One region of the Priestia sp. USM5 genome, then DNA from elsewhere that is predicted to be linked to it. Evidence: riboswitches for the same ligand, from Rfam matches in the RefSeq annotation. Region 1 holds a riboswitch; the other holds the start of a gene.

Evidence for each region. Region 1 has a riboswitch for S-adenosylmethionine ahead of ACWATA_RS13395 (Na+/H+ antiporter NhaC family protein). Riboswitches for the same ligand answer to the same signal wherever they lie in the genome.
Region 2: it holds a riboswitch for S-adenosylmethionine, as region 1 does, so the genes downstream of both, ACWATA_RS26310 (LVIVD repeat-containing protein) here and ACWATA_RS13395 (Na+/H+ antiporter NhaC family protein) in region 1, are expected to answer to the same signal.

The regions. Positions count from the first base shown of each region.
Region 1 is NZ_JBSGKN010000001.1:2,470,335-2,478,012, reverse strand. Features, by position in the region: gene ACWATA_RS13405 (ABC transporter ATP-binding protein) at 1-700, shown strand, start outside; gene ACWATA_RS13400 (ABC transporter permease) at 693-1,460, shown strand; SAM riboswitch class I at 1,562-1,668, shown strand; gene ACWATA_RS13395 (Na+/H+ antiporter NhaC family protein) at 1,754-3,064, shown strand; gene ACWATA_RS13390 (hypothetical protein) at 3,104-3,232, opposite strand; gene ACWATA_RS13385 (LacI family DNA-binding transcriptional regulator) at 3,357-4,316, shown strand; gene ACWATA_RS13380 (transcriptional regulator SplA domain-containing protein) at 4,402-4,650, shown strand; gene splB (spore photoproduct lyase) at 4,763-5,791, shown strand; gene ACWATA_RS13370 (hypothetical protein) at 5,943-6,386, shown strand; gene ACWATA_RS13365 (hypothetical protein) at 6,488-6,724, shown strand; gene ACWATA_RS13360 (DUF2339 domain-containing protein) at 6,898-7,678, shown strand, end outside.
Region 2 is NZ_JBSGKN010000004.1:17,446-25,123, forward strand. Features, by position in the region: gene ACWATA_RS26295 (hypothetical protein) at 635-1,165, shown strand; gene ACWATA_RS26300 (hypothetical protein) at 1,162-1,902, shown strand; gene ACWATA_RS26305 (hypothetical protein) at 1,903-2,916, shown strand; SAM riboswitch class I at 3,725-3,841, shown strand; gene ACWATA_RS26310 (LVIVD repeat-containing protein) at 3,948-5,330, shown strand; gene ACWATA_RS26315 (twin-arginine translocase TatA/TatE family subunit) at 5,993-6,196, opposite strand; gene efeB (iron uptake transporter deferrochelatase/peroxidase subunit) at 6,269-7,471, opposite strand; gene efeO (iron uptake system protein EfeO) at 7,529-7,678, opposite strand, start outside.

The DNA.
Region 1 (7,678 bases):
ACAGTTTACTTCAGCTATGAAATCAATTGGAGCGATTATTGAAAACCCTGAGTTTTATGATTATCTGACGGGCTATCAAAATTTAAAACACTTTGCGAATATGCATGAAGGGATCACGGCAGAACGCTTGGATGAAGTGATTGCGCTAGTAAAGCTTGAAAACAGCATTCATGCAAAAGTGAAGACGTATTCCCTTGGGATGAGACAGCGTTTAGGAGTAGCTCAAGCTATTTTACATAAGCCTGCATTGCTTTTACTAGACGAACCAACAAATGGTCTAGACCCAGCGGGAATGAGAGAATTTCGTACATATTTACAAACCCTCTGCAGGGAAGAAGGTATTTCAATTTTAATCGCGAGCCACTTATTAAAAGAAGTGGAAGCATTATGTGACCGCGTTGGTATTATTCAAAACGGCGAGTTAAAAGCTGTTCAAGATCTATCTCCAAATCGTCAAGATCAAGGGATGTATGTAGAATTTGAAGTATCTGACGTGCAACAAGCAGCGGATCTTTTATCTCAAGAATTCCAAGTAACAATAAAATCCGATAGTATTGATGTAGTGATTATGAAAGAACAAATTCCAGCTGTGAATAGAAAATTAGTGGACAGCGATATTTTAGTCTACCGAATCACTCCTGTTTATGAGACGCTTGAAGATTCGTTTATGTCCGTTACGGAGGGAGAGCACCATGCTTAAGTTAATTCAAAATGAACACATGAAATGGTTTTACAAAAGAAGTACAAAAGTCACGTTTATTACAATCGGCATCTTAACTCTTTGTATGGCTCTTTTAATGAAGAAAGTAGCAAACAGCGCAGGAACGGAAGACAACATATTGAATTTCCTGTCATTTAGTGCAGGCATGCTGATCCTCGTTCAATTTTTCGCGCTTGCTGTTGGAGGATCAATGGTTGCAAAAGAGTTTGAAGCGGGTACCATTAAGCTTCTTTTAATTCGCCCTGCTAGACGTTCAACGATTTTAACGTCCAAGTACATAACGCTCGTTTTAATTAGCTTGTATTACTTGCTGAGCTATTTGCTTTTTTCGTTTGTATGGGGAGCATTGTTCTTTGGATTTGCCAGTCTAGAAGGAGATGCGCAGCTGCTTAAAAACATTACGCTTACGTATGACAGCGCGTATATGGAAACGTTTATGATGATGACGTTTGCTTTTATGCTGTCGTCTTTATTTAGAAACAGCGCGCTTGCTTCAAGTCTAGCTATTGTCATAAGTATCGGCGCAAAAGCTGTAACAGGACTAGTATCAGAGCTAGGTTTATGGTGGGGGAAATTTTTACTGTTCGCCAACACAAACTTTGTGCAGTATATGGACGGAATGAAGACGATGTTTGACGGAATGACAATTCCATTTTCAATCTTCATCTTAGTTGCACACTTTGTCTTCTTTATGGGCGTAGCGTGGGTGGCGTTTTTAAAACGTGACGTAGCTAATTGATGTGAGAATTTTCACACTATATATTTTTCTAAAATAGCATTTGACAATTAAATAAAAAGAGATTACAGTAGTGAAAGACTATTTTTAAAACAACTATAAACTTCTTATCAAGAGAGACGGAGGGACTGGCCCTAGGATGTCTCGGCAACTGGCTGTACGCAGTGCGGTGCCAAATCCAGCAGACGATGTTTCGTTTGGAAGATGAGAAGGGTAATCTTATGATACAAATAAGAGACCTCTTCTTATCAATAAGAAGAGGTCTTTTTTTATTACGTAAACAAGAGGTGTTAAGAATGGAACAACAAAAAGGAAACGGCTGGGCGCTGTTACCGCTGGGCATCTTTTTAGTCCTGTTTGTCGGATCAGGAATTATAACGGGAGATTTTTATAAGCTGCCTGTATTAGTAGCTATTATCATTGCAGCCATCGTGGCGCTGGCTATGAACCGCAAAGATTCACTTAATGTAAAAGTGGAACGTTTTGCTAAAGGAGCAGGGCATCCTGATATCATTATTATGGTACTTATTTTTATTTTGGCAGGTGCTTTTTCTCAAGTCGCTAAAGGCATGGGAGCTGTTGATTCAACGGTAAACTTAGCTCTGTCTGTGCTTCCGCAAAGCTTAGTGGTAGTCGGAATCTTCGTTATTGGCGCATTCATTTCAATTTCGATGGGAACGTCAATGGGAACGATCGCTGCGTTAGGGCCTATCGCTGTAGGAATCAGTGAGCAGGCGCATGTATCCATTACATTGGCAATTGCTGCTGTTGTTGGTGGTGCAATGTTTGGAGATAATTTATCCGTAATCTCTGATACGACCATTGCGGCAGTTCGTACGCAAAAAACAAATATGTCAGATAAATTAAAAGTAAACTTTTTTATTGTCCTTCCTGCAGCGATTGTTACAGTGATTTTATTACTTGTAATGACGCTAGGCAATACGTCATCAGTAGAAATTAAAGATTTTAGCTGGTTTAAAATCTTGCCTTATGTCGGCGTACTCGTTGCTGCCATATTTGGTGCAAACGTATTAAGCATTTTAACCGGAGGAATTGTATTAGCCGGCGTAATTGGATTAGCTGACGGAAGCTACACGCTTTCTTCTCTTGCTAAAACTGTGACAGAAGGTATTGGCGGAATGTCGGAATTAATTATTTTATCTCTTTTAATTGGCGGAATGGTTGAACTCATTCGCTATAACGGTGGTATTCAGTTCTTATTGAACCTATTAACACGACGCATTCAAACAAAAAAAGGCGGAGAATTCAGCATCGCTGGATTAGTAAGTTTAACCAATTTAGCCACGGCTAATAACACGATTTCAATTATTACAGCAGGTCCGTTAGCGAAAGAAATCTCTGATAAGTATTCAATTGATAATCGTAAATCAGCCAGTCTGCTCGACTTGTTTTCATGCAGCGTTCAAGGGCTTATCCCTTACGGTGCACAAATGCTTCTCGCAGCAGGATTTGCTAAAGTTTCACCGGTTGAGATTATTCCATTTACATTCTATCCAATGTTAACAGCGGTTTGCGGTATCATTGCGATTGTAATTGGCTTTCCTCGTTTAAATAAAAAATCAAAATCATCTAAAGAAGCTGCGTAATATCAAACCCTTAAAAAGAACATTCTTTTTAAGGGTTTTTTACTGTTTGAAAAAATCAGTCGGCTTTTTTTCATCTAGCTCCTTCCAAAGTGTCTCATTTTGTTTAAGTGCATAAGCCGCTCCTCCGATTTCAATTCCGCATAATAAAATGAATAATAAAATACCCATGATATGACCTCCTTATATAAGTGAATAAAAACATGATTGTAACGGGTTTAGCTTATTGCTGTTTCACTTTATAATGAGAATAAAGTATGAAACGCGTTTCAGCGCAAGAGAAAAAGGTGAAAACATGACAAATATCCGAGATATCGCAAAAAAAGCTGGTGTATCTGTTTCGACCGTGTCACGGGTTTTAAATCATCATCCGTATGTAAAAGAAGAAAAGCGCCGTCTGGTAGAAGAAGTAATTCAAGAACTTAATTACGAACAAAACATTAATGCCGTTCACTTATCAAAAGGGAAAACAAATATGATTGCTGTCGTCTTGCCTTTTATTAATCATCCTTATTTCAGTCTGCTTTTAGAAGGAGTGGCCTCTCAAGCGTTAGAAAAGCAGTATCAGCTTGTTATTTGTCAGACGAACTATGATGTAAAAAAAGAAGAAGAAGCGCTTCATATGCTAAAAACAAAGCAGGTTGATGGAGTGATTATTTGTTCTAGAGCAGGCAGCTGGAGCACGATTGAATATTATCAGCAGTACGGGCCGATAGCCGTGTGCGAAAACGTAAAAAATCGTTCTATTCGCTCCGTATACGTTGATCATTATGCAGCTTTTAAGAAAGCGCTCATGTATTTAAAAGAAAAAGGATATACGGATATTGGCTACTGTATTGGAAGAATGACGGGTACAAATAGTCAACAGAGGCAGCAAGCATACAAAGAATATGTAGAAAGAATAAATGAGCCTTATCATCCGGAATGGGTGTTTCAAGGCTGTTTGAACGTGACAGATGGTGAAAAAGTGGTGAAAAAATTGGTGCAGATGAAAAATCGGCCTCAGGCGCTTTTAGTAACAAACGATCAAGTCGCTATTGGTATAAAAGCTCAGTGCGAACAAGCGGGTATATCAGTTCCAGGCGATTTAGCTATTATTGGTTTTGATAATCATCCGCTTTCTTCTTATTTACAAATCACAACGATCGAACTTCCTCTCAAAGAAATGGGCGAAACGCTTTTTAAACTAGTCAGGAGCAAGGATCCTCAAAAAATTGAGCTTCCTTTTCGGTTTATTGAGCGTAAAAGCGTATAAATTCTTGATGATCTCACCGCGTGTTTTTATCGGATAAAATGAGTAAAAGCGGACATCATACGAGTAAAGAAAAAAGAAAAGGATGATGATCGTGGAGAAAAAAGAATATCAAGTAGGAGATCAAGTATTTGTTATTTACCGAAATCCTCATACGGCAAACGTTGCCAATATTAATCAAGCTGAAATTGTTGAACATCCTGAAAATAAAGGTGAAAAAGCGCTGTTTCTGCATGAGTCTTATCATTTGTTAGCTGAAGATGATGCTGTGTATTCAACGTATGAAGAAGCAGAGAACATGTATAACAAGATATTTGATTATGAACAATATAATTGACGCAAGGCTCTCTTAAATAGAGAGTCTTTTTTGATCTAAAAAATAATTACCACGGATAGAGTCTTTTTATTTTTCAAACGCTATTAGTATTAGAAAAAAGGAAGTGTACATGATGATAAAACCTTTTGTACCTCAATTAGTATACATTGAGCCAGGAGCAATGGAGTACCCGCTTGGTGTTCAATTAAAAGAAAAATTTGAGAAGATGGGAATTGAGATTCGTCAAACAACTTCTCATAATCAAGTGCGTAATATACCGGGAAAAAATGATTTGCAAAAATACCGCAATGCCAAGTCTACTTTAGTAGTTGGTGTGCGTAAAACCTTGAAATTTGATACATCTAAACCGTCAGCTGAATATGCAATACCTTTTGCAACAGGGTGTATGGGGCACTGTCACTATTGTTATTTGCAGACAACAATGGGAAGCAAACCATATATTCGCACGTACGTGAATGTGGAAGAAATATTAGGTCAAGCAGAGCAATATATGCAGGAAAGAGCCCCTCAAATAACGCGATTTGAAGCGGCTTGTACATCTGATATCGTAGGAATTGATCATTTAACACATTCATTAAAGCGCGCAATTGAATATTTTGGGGAAAGTGAACTAGGTCAACTGCGCTTTGTGACTAAGTTTCATCACGTGGATCATTTATTGGATGCTAAACATAATGGTCGCACGCGCTTTCGCTTTAGCATAAACGCAGATTATGTTATAAAAAACTTTGAACCTGGTACATCTCCTCTTGATTACCGGATTGAAGCTGCTAATAAAGTTGCAAAAGCCGGATATCCACTTGGCTTTATTGTGGCGCCTATTTACATCCATGAAGGTTGGCAAGAGGGATACCGTCAGCTGTTTGAAAAGCTTGATGCTTCTATACCTGAAGAGTCAAGAGATGATATTACATTTGAAATGATTCAGCATCGCTTTACCAAGCCGGCCAAACGGGTGATTGAGAAAAACTATCCGAAAACAAAGCTTGAGATGAATGAAGAAGAGCGCCGCTACAAATGGGGGCGTTACGGGATTGGAAAGTATGTATACGCAAAAGATGAAGAACAAGAATTAAGAGAGACGTTGGAATATTACATTGATCAGTATTTTCCAAATGCGAAAATCGAGTATTTTACGTAATTATTCTACAGTAATTGAAGAGTTATTTTGACATCTTAGTCGAGATAGCTTTTCAATTTTTAATGTGAAAAATAAATTGGTTGCTAATAAGCTGAAAAAAGAGGTTATTTGTATCTCTTGTCGTATTACATACATAAGGGAGGTGACTGAGATGTTAAAAAATGAAGAGTTTGCGCTAACAAAAGAATTAACAAAAGAACAGCAAGAAGCTGCACGAAATTTTATTCAAGTGTTGTTCCAAGAAGATTTATCTGAATTTTGGAACATATTATGTGATATCGATAAGTCTCGTATTTACGGCTTGTATGAAGCAAACCACTATTACGATTCGGATGTTGAACTACATGGATTTGTACAAGAAATTAGAGATAATGTAAGAGCGGTTTATGCGCCTCTTCAAGGGCAAGGAGGTATTTCGACGAAAGTTCGATATACAAGCGAAGGAAAGATGTATGTATACATATTAGGAAGCGGCGAAAACCCGAGGGTATATCCTGTTGGATTAATGCCTGAGACCTACATTGAAGAAGAACGTTTTTCTCAGCGTCTTCAAATTAGCATTTATAACGATGAGTTTCGAAACGTTGCGCTGTAAATTATATACAAATGGAAAAATAAAGAATAATAAAATTAATTTGTTAAAATAGCAATATTTGGGGTATGTAATAGGTATAACATTAAAAAGGGGTGAAAGAAATGCATTATTATCGTATTTCAGAGGGAGACCATGAAGAGTATTGTGAAACGATTCTGCTTCATGAAAAGAAGTTTTGCAAAGAAACATTTCAATCTATGGTGCGAGAAGCAATGAACAATAAGCCAGTTAAAATTGACCGTGTGGATATTGTTAAATATTTAATTGGTCATCATAGCTTTCAAGTAGCCCACATTGAAGCGGGATTTCATAGTACATACAGCGAGAAAGTGACATAAAAAAGGCAGCACATCCTATACAACGAACTTTTCTTTTGAAAAGGGCGCTGTATTTTTTTTTGCTAAAAATAGAATGTTTCTAAGTGATATTCCTTTTAATGGTATAATAGTTAAGTGCTGTAAGGTATACATATAAAAATCACAAATACTTTAAAGAGAAAGGGTGAGGAAATATGGAAAACGAAAGAATAGAAGAGCTTGAACGAAAAATAAGCAGTTTAGAAGAAGACGTAGCCAAGCTAAAGTCGCTTGTATATAAAACAAATTCTCCAAGACCACCAGTTCACGCTCCTCCCAAGCTGCGCCAGGAGACGACTAAACGTCCTGCTCAAACAGCAGCTAAAAGCTCACAGGCAATAGAAGAGCCTGTTGATTGGGAAAAAGTCCTTTTTCAAACATGGCTGCCGAGAATTTTTATTTTCGTATTTATTATTGGCGTGCTATGGGGATTTAAAGCAGCCTCTGACTATGGATTAATGAATGAAAAAGCAAAAGTTGTTCTCGGTTTCGTTGTTTCGATAGGTTTTGCTGTAACAGGTCATTTCCAAATCAAAAAGGGTAGGCTGGTGCTCGGGCAAGTACTTGTAGGAGGAGCTATTCCTATTCTCATGTTAACGACGTTTGCGATGCATAGCCTATATCATTTAGCAGGACCAACGCTTGCTTTTATACTAAATACGAGCTGGATTATCTTAGGGATGATCGCGACAGTCTTTTATCGTTCACAGGCATTAGGGATTATTAGCGCGGTTGGAGGCGTACTAGTTCCTTTTCTTATTGAAAGTAATTCGCCTAATGCTCTGGTTTTCATTGGCTATGAAACGCTTCTGTATATTGCCTTTTTATATGTGGCAATCAAACAAAAGTATTCAATTTTATATGTTCTTTCCGCGGTACTATTAAATCTTACGCTACTCCTTTATTACTCGTTTGTTGGTGATAATGGTGTAAAAG
Region 2 (7,678 bases), on a different contig from region 1:
GCATATGTCACCCAGCTATGGTTGCCCAAGCCGTTGCTGCGACTTGAGGTTAGGGCATATTACCGCAGAAGTTTCAAGGCGTTACCCAATCATTCCTTCTGTCACTGAAAAAGTTATACCTCTTGTAATCTAAATTTAGAATCCATTGAGATCAATCTCTCCCCGTTAGGTTATTAGCCTAACTTTTGAAATTAACGTCTCGCACCAAAAAAACTCTTCATGTCGATGCAAATAATGACTCTGTTTGGTAGCTGCCCATAATCCATTGGAATATCATCCCTTTTCCCGATTATTACTATTACTTCGTCCTAAACAAAAGAGAGTGATAGCAAGCTACTCACTTTTTTTATAATATATGAAAAAAGTCGTATTATTTACCTTATATTAACTGTAAAATAGAGAGTAGTAATCAAGGTGAACGAGGATTAATGGAGGTTGTGGACAAGCTTCTATCCCTCATAATAGGTCATAATCGAGGCATTCTTAGAAAAGAATACATACTTGTCCAGTTAGTTTCACATAGCCAAGATTAAAGTTTTTCTACTAGTTAACTCTTTTCAATTCCTATATTTTCCTATATGTAATATTAGTACATAATTAAGGAAAAAATAATATGAAAGTGAGGAGGGATGGTGTGCAATTTTATAAGATATTAAGACAAAGGAAAATAAATGAAGACACTTTTTGTAACTTACTTGATATACAAAATTACGATTATATTACTGGAAATAATAAGAATTCCTTTGCAATAAAATATAATCCTGACACCTATAATCAGTTGCTTGATAATAATACGATATTTAAAGAATATACAAGCAGAGCTATCCAACAGTTATTTGTTACAAATCAAAAATTCCTCGCTATGTTAAATTTAAGCGATTTTTTCAACATGAAAATGGTATCCTGCTTGTTTGTTGAAGATGACAAAAACATGTATTTGGAGGAATATGAGGAATTATCCTTGGAGAGCGTTGAAGATATAGTCAGTAGACATGACTTTAATATAAAGGAAGTTACATATAAGACAAATAATACTAATAGAACAATAGTTCTTCAGAAAAATGGGGTAATTGGCTTTGATAATGGGCTAACTGATTCTGAATATCAAAAGTTACTAAAATTTATTGACACTCTAAATTTTGGACTTAAGGTCATTGACATATGAAAAAAACGATTTCCGATTTTATAAACAAAACTATAAAAATCATTGTAACTTTTGTAGTCACACTTTTTACTGCTATTGTTTCCTCAAATAATAAAAATATCGTATATGATTTTCTAAATCAACATGGGTATTCTGATCCCACCGTACAAAAAGTTATTCTGAGCGCTATAATTGCTGCTGCAATTGCAATTTTACAAGAATTACTAGGATTACTCTACAAAGCATTATTATGGATTATTAAAAGCTATTTTGCGCGATTGACAGTGGAGATTAATTTTAGAACAAATAATAGAAATACAGAATCAATCAAATTTAAACCTTCAGGCGGGGAGTACGAAGAAAAACAAATTGAAATTGAACTAAAAATTATCCCAGCTGGTAAAATATCAATTTTAATATTTAAACTGTTAAAATTGCAGATAGAAATTTTCTTTAATCCTCAGATAATTGATGTTACTTTAGTAAACGATCAAGAATGGTTCAATGACAGTGCAAGTACTAGAATTAATGAGAATCAGGCAATTTGTATTAATGTTTTAGATAACTATCGTTTAGGAGGACTTTCTATGAAACCTTATATAATGACAGAAAGTATAGTTATTCTTCCCAAACGTGTTAAAAGAGACACTGCATATATAGATTTTAAGGTTACTTCAGCTATGGGAAATAGAATTAGTAGTGCTTTATGTGATTCTAATATGAAAGAGTTAAATATTGAATGTGAAGGAGGTAAATAAATGTCAAAAGTATACTCAAATATATTTTTATTAAATAATATTAATTGCTTATCTTCTTTAGATAAAGTTTTTAGTAGGCAACATAGCGAGTTATTACCTCATGTGAAGAAAGATGAAAAACAGGTTGCTAGTATGCATGAAGCCGAGAAATATTTTAATTATTCTTGGAAAGAGATAGGTGAATTAGAAGAAATAAAAGTACCCAAGATTAATGGTAATGATAATTTTACAGGAGAAATTATTTCATATCAAAAGGCAATTGCTAATTTGGAGTACACAAAGAAAAGGAAAAAAGATAGTAATGGAAAATTTCTACCAAAAGCTGAAAGAGTAAATGATCTAGATGTAGAGTCATTATTTTTTGAAAAAGAAAATAAAGTATATGTACTTATTATTACTTCAAATGATTACAACATTAGTAGATTTAAAAAGCTTATTGGTAAAGAAAATATTTCGCAAAAAAACCCCGAATACTTACTTAATCCTGATATATTTAATTGGTTATTCTATGTTTATACTGAACGAAATGGAACATTAAATGAAATTACCAAATTAGAAAATATTAGTGGTTTTGTAGGGAATATATCTGATGACGCTAATGTTTTTACAGGAGAATCTTACCAGACAACAGAACTAATAGCGACTAAAGCATTTATAAGCAATGGTGGAGAACTTAAAAAGATCACACTAAGAGTTAGAGACACGGATATAGATATTACTTGTATGATTAATGAAAAATCCACCATTGTAATAAACTGTAGTTTATCTTTTAAATTAAGAATAATGGAATGTACTGATAATGTTGTTTTTTTATTATTATATTTATACGGTTACTTAATCCTTAAATTAAAACAATTGTATATGAATGAATCAGATAGCTTTATCAAAGAAGACAATCCCAAATTCTCAAAGAAAATCGGAATTGATGTAATTAAATCAATTGTGGAAAAAAATAATATCTTATTAAAAGATCTTGAGTCATTTTTGCTAGAAGACTCACTTGAACAAGCTTAGTTAATACTTAGGACTTCTGCTAGTACATATTTACTGCGGGAGTCTTTTTTAAAAATTCAACAACCATTACTGATAACAGCCCTTACTGTCCTCGATTGAAGTTGACGACCTTCATTTTAATCTCGACTACTTACACGTATTTATCCAAAACTTCCTTTTTCCACTTTATAATAAATTTACATTTATATTCCTATTATGCTACTAAAAACGTTCGTAAAAGTATGTGATTTTCAGGAGACGTTCGTGATTTAATTCACGACTTAAACGGACGGTAAAAATGATAGATTCCTTATATAAAACAACAGTCCGTAAACGTATACTTTTGCGGACTTTTATTTGAATTTGGTCCAATACTTTACCATATAAAGTCTCTTTCTAATTATTTAATTTTTTAAGCTATTTATAAGAATTTTTCATGCCGAACCTAATATCACTGAACAGAATATTCAATTATTTCAATCCACTTTGTAAGTGATTACATATATAATTAATATTGTAATTTTCATTATTTCGATGAGTAATAAAGATCAACTAATCCCTTGATAGGACACTAGCTTGTTTTTCTAATGAATACTTAGACGTGAAAAGAGCGTATTCCTTCCGATAGGCGCCCTTAGCCTATAACGCCTTCTAACACTACGGCTTGTTTGCTGCCAGTTTGGTTAGCAGTTCTCTTTGATCACCGTTGGCCACACGCCCCTTCAACCGTTCGCTACTCGTCTTCAAGCATACCAATAAGTAAAGTTTAAAAAATATATTGACATTACATGAAATCATTGTAATAATACAAAGTAATTTGATAGGAATACTATTATTAAGAGCAGGTGGAGGAAATTATCCCTATGAAACCCGGCAACCATTCGTACTAAATAGACAGTAGGAAAACGGTGCTAAATCTAACAGTGTTCACGCTGAGAGATGAGAGGAAATCGGATTTTTCGGAAGCCTTCTGTCTCTTTATGAGTTCAGAAGGCTTTTTGTATTCTGCCTCTTGTAGAGTTTCTATCAAGTAAATCCAAGGAGGAATTTTAATGAAAAGAAAACTTTTGTTAAGTACTGCGCTAGTTACGGGATTAACAGTTTCATCTATATTACCAGTTGCATATGCGCACGATGAACTTGGAGACATCAGCATTGAAAAAGGACAGCGTAACCCAGATGAGATCAGCTCTGTTCCTGTCACAGAAGGAAGTAAGAATTTAAAGTATTTGCACGAAGCCGCAGCTGTACCATTGAAAGAAATTAGAGAAGGTGTCAAGAACAGCACAGCTGACGTGTATGCACATAAAGGATTTGCTTACACAGGGACACATACTTCTGGAGGAGGAAACGGTGGAGTTCGAGTGTTTGACTTAAAAGACCCAACCAATCCTAAAGAGGTTGCCGTTTTCGCAGATCAAGATATTCCTGGAACTTGGCAGGAAAAAGTAATCGTTAAAACGGTAAATACAAAATCTTTTAAAGGAGATTTAGCTGTTGTATCTGTTCAGCAACTAGACGTTAAAAATCCGAATTCTAAGGGTGGATTTCTTTTATACGACGTAACCAATCCATATGACCCTAAGAAGTTAGGGTTCTATGAAGTAACAAAGAAAACAAAAGGAACACATGAATTATACTTAACGACGCAAGGAAACCGCATATTGGTTCTTGCTGCGAACCCTTACGCAGACTACTATTCTCATGGAAAAGAGAAGGACTTTCAGCTTGTTGATGTGACAAATCCAGCTGAGCCAAAGAAACTTTATGAGTTTGATCCACGTTCACTGCCAGAAGTAAGTGAAAACTTTGACGGATATAACTGGAACGCGCCAGACGGCAAGAAACGACCTGTATTCAACCATAGTGCATATGCGGATGAAACAGGAAAAACAGCTTTCCTTTCTTTCTGGGATCTTGGAACAATCATTTTAGATATCTCAAATCCCGAAAACGTGAAGTTTGAGGGAAGGACAACTTTCGCATCTAATCAACAAGGTTCAGCACACTCGGTTGCACTTGCAAAAGGCGGCACGGTACTTGTTGAAACAAGAGAAGTATATGCGCCAATAAAACCAGGTTACGAAAAATCTTATGGTTACACAAGAATCTTTGACATTAAAGATAAAACAAATCCAATACTATTGAGTGAATTTAAAACAGATCTTACAGAAAATATTTCAGAAGATCCGAATAAACAAGTTACGTTTGGTAAAACAGTCCACGATCCAAAAGTACAAGGAAATACATTGTATCTTTCTCACTATGCAGGTGGAGTGAGAGCTGTGGATATTTCGAATCCGAGTAAACCTGTTCAGATTGGCAAATATGTTCCTGCAAATGCGAACATTTGGGGAGTTTTCGTAGATCAAAACTACGTTCTTGCATCTGACATGGGCTCAGGCTTAAAAGTTTTACAGAAAAATAATAAGTAAGTAAACTGGTTCTAGTGCAAATACTTGAAGAAAATATAAAAAGCAAAAGATTTCTAGTGATCCCTGGTTTTAAGCAACTAGTCCAACAGCTGATGGATGAATTCCTTTTGATTTTGGGCAGACTTCTCCCTTTGAAGAGTTTGTTGTCTTAGAAAAGTTGTTGTATCAACGATGTATAAAAAGCTGCATAAAAGAGCAAGAGGACTCCCTTGAGAATCCTTGCCCCCCAAGGGTTCTCTTTTTTCGTGTGTACCGGAAAGAGTGATTATGTTAACTAACCTTGTATATTCTATACAACATAAAAGCAGAAAAACCACTGGGCCTAATCAGTAGTTTTTCTATCCTCGTAAGGAATGGAGAGCTATTTTATGATGCCTCACGGCGTCTTGGGTAGTTTGCTAAAAATATTATTAATTATCCGTCATACCATTAAAAAGATAAAAAGAGAAAAAACAATCCGTGGGAGTTGGATTGTTTTTTCTTGAGGAAAGATCAGGCTGATAGTTCCTTATTGAATTTTATGTTTCTCATTTTGTGTTATGACTACCTATAAAATCCCTTATGTTAACTAGCATCCCTATTTGAAATTACTTAAGAGCCAAGTTCTTTACAAATAAAGAACTTGGCTCTGTATTTATCAGAAAATAACATATCTCAATTTATTAAAGAGGTGTTTTGTCCTCTTTCACTTCATTTTTTAATGATTTTTTATCCTCTTTATCATGGTCCTCCATAATTCCTTGGGTTGCATTTTTAAATTCACGAAGTGTTTTACCGGCGGAGCGTCCTAACTCAGGTAGCCTTTTGGGACCAAATATAATTAATGCTGTTATCCCTATTAAAATTGCACTTCCAGGTCCTACCATTATAATCACCTCATTTCCTATCTATAACAGTACTAAAAAACTGATATCTAACCTGATAAAATTCTTATGAACCTATTCTAACAAAGACTGTGCAATGTACTCTCCTTTACGGATTCCGCGAGCACAAGCAAATATTGCACTACCTATATGTTTCGTATACTCATTTAATTTATCCTGCTGAGATAATACCTTAAGCATTGGTATAAATTGTGTGTCAGGATTCTTTTGATAACTAATAAACATAAGTCCTGCATTTATATTTCCTGTTTTAGGATCTACCCCATCTGTATAAGAATACGCTCTTCTATAAATCTCTTGTCTCGTTCCCTTTGCCAAAGCTGTATGAGAAGTAGGAGGCATTTGCATAAGGCTTACTTTATCGTGTTCTTTTACTTTGCCGTAAGGAGCCCCACTATCTTTTTTTCGACCAAACGTGTCTTCTTGATCTTTAAGAGATGATCGATCCCATACTTCTAAAAACATCTGGATTTTTCTAAAAGCCATATAAGTTCCACCCTGCATCCATGTTGGCTCTGAATTATTCGCCCAAATAATTCGATTATGAGATTCAGAATCGTTAGAAGAAACATTCGCCGTACCATCTTTAAATCCAAATAAATTCCGAGGCGTTTTCTCATCCGGAGCACTAATAAAACCAGATTGCATCCATTTTACTTCTGCTACGCCTACTGCTGATTTAATAAGGTTGCGTACAGCGTGAAATGCCACTTGTTGATCATCTGCACAAACTTGTACAGAAATGTCTCCTCCTATAAAAGGCTCTTGCAAATCATCTCTTGGCATTGCTGGAATATCTTTAAGGTGCTTCGGCTTCTTATCAGCTAAACCAAAACGATCCTCTCCATTCTTAGAAAAGAAAGAAGGACCAAAGCCAAATGTTAAGGTTAATTTAGAAGGAGTTAAATCTTTTGCTTCTCCTGTATCTTTTGGTGGAAGCCAATCATTATTATTGTCTTTACTAACTTCTCCCTGAGTCATAGATTGACTCAACACCGTCCATTTTTTGAAAAGATCTATAACTTTATCTTTTTGATCTGTTAGTAAATCAAAAGCAGCTACATAAGCATATGTTTGCTGAGGCGTTACAATTCCTGCTTGATTTTTTCCATTAAAAGAAATAATAGAATCATCTACAGGATTGCTTGAGGCTTTCTCGCTTGAATTTCCTAGCCCATTAGCCATATTAGCTAAAACGCCGATACTACTTGTGCTTACCGCAACACCCACACCCGTTAATACTGACATTTTTAACATATCACGACGCGTGTATTGTTTGGGCTTCTTCGATTCTTTCACGTTCATTCTCCTTTTTTATTGAAATATCTCAGCTGTTTGGGCCATAGATTCCGATAATGTGTTTAACTGTTGACTCAGTTCCCGAATCTGTTCCTTCGTTAATTCTGTGTACGGGAGATACGTTCCATCTTTTTGATATTTCCCTAAGGTAGCTGTTAGTTGATT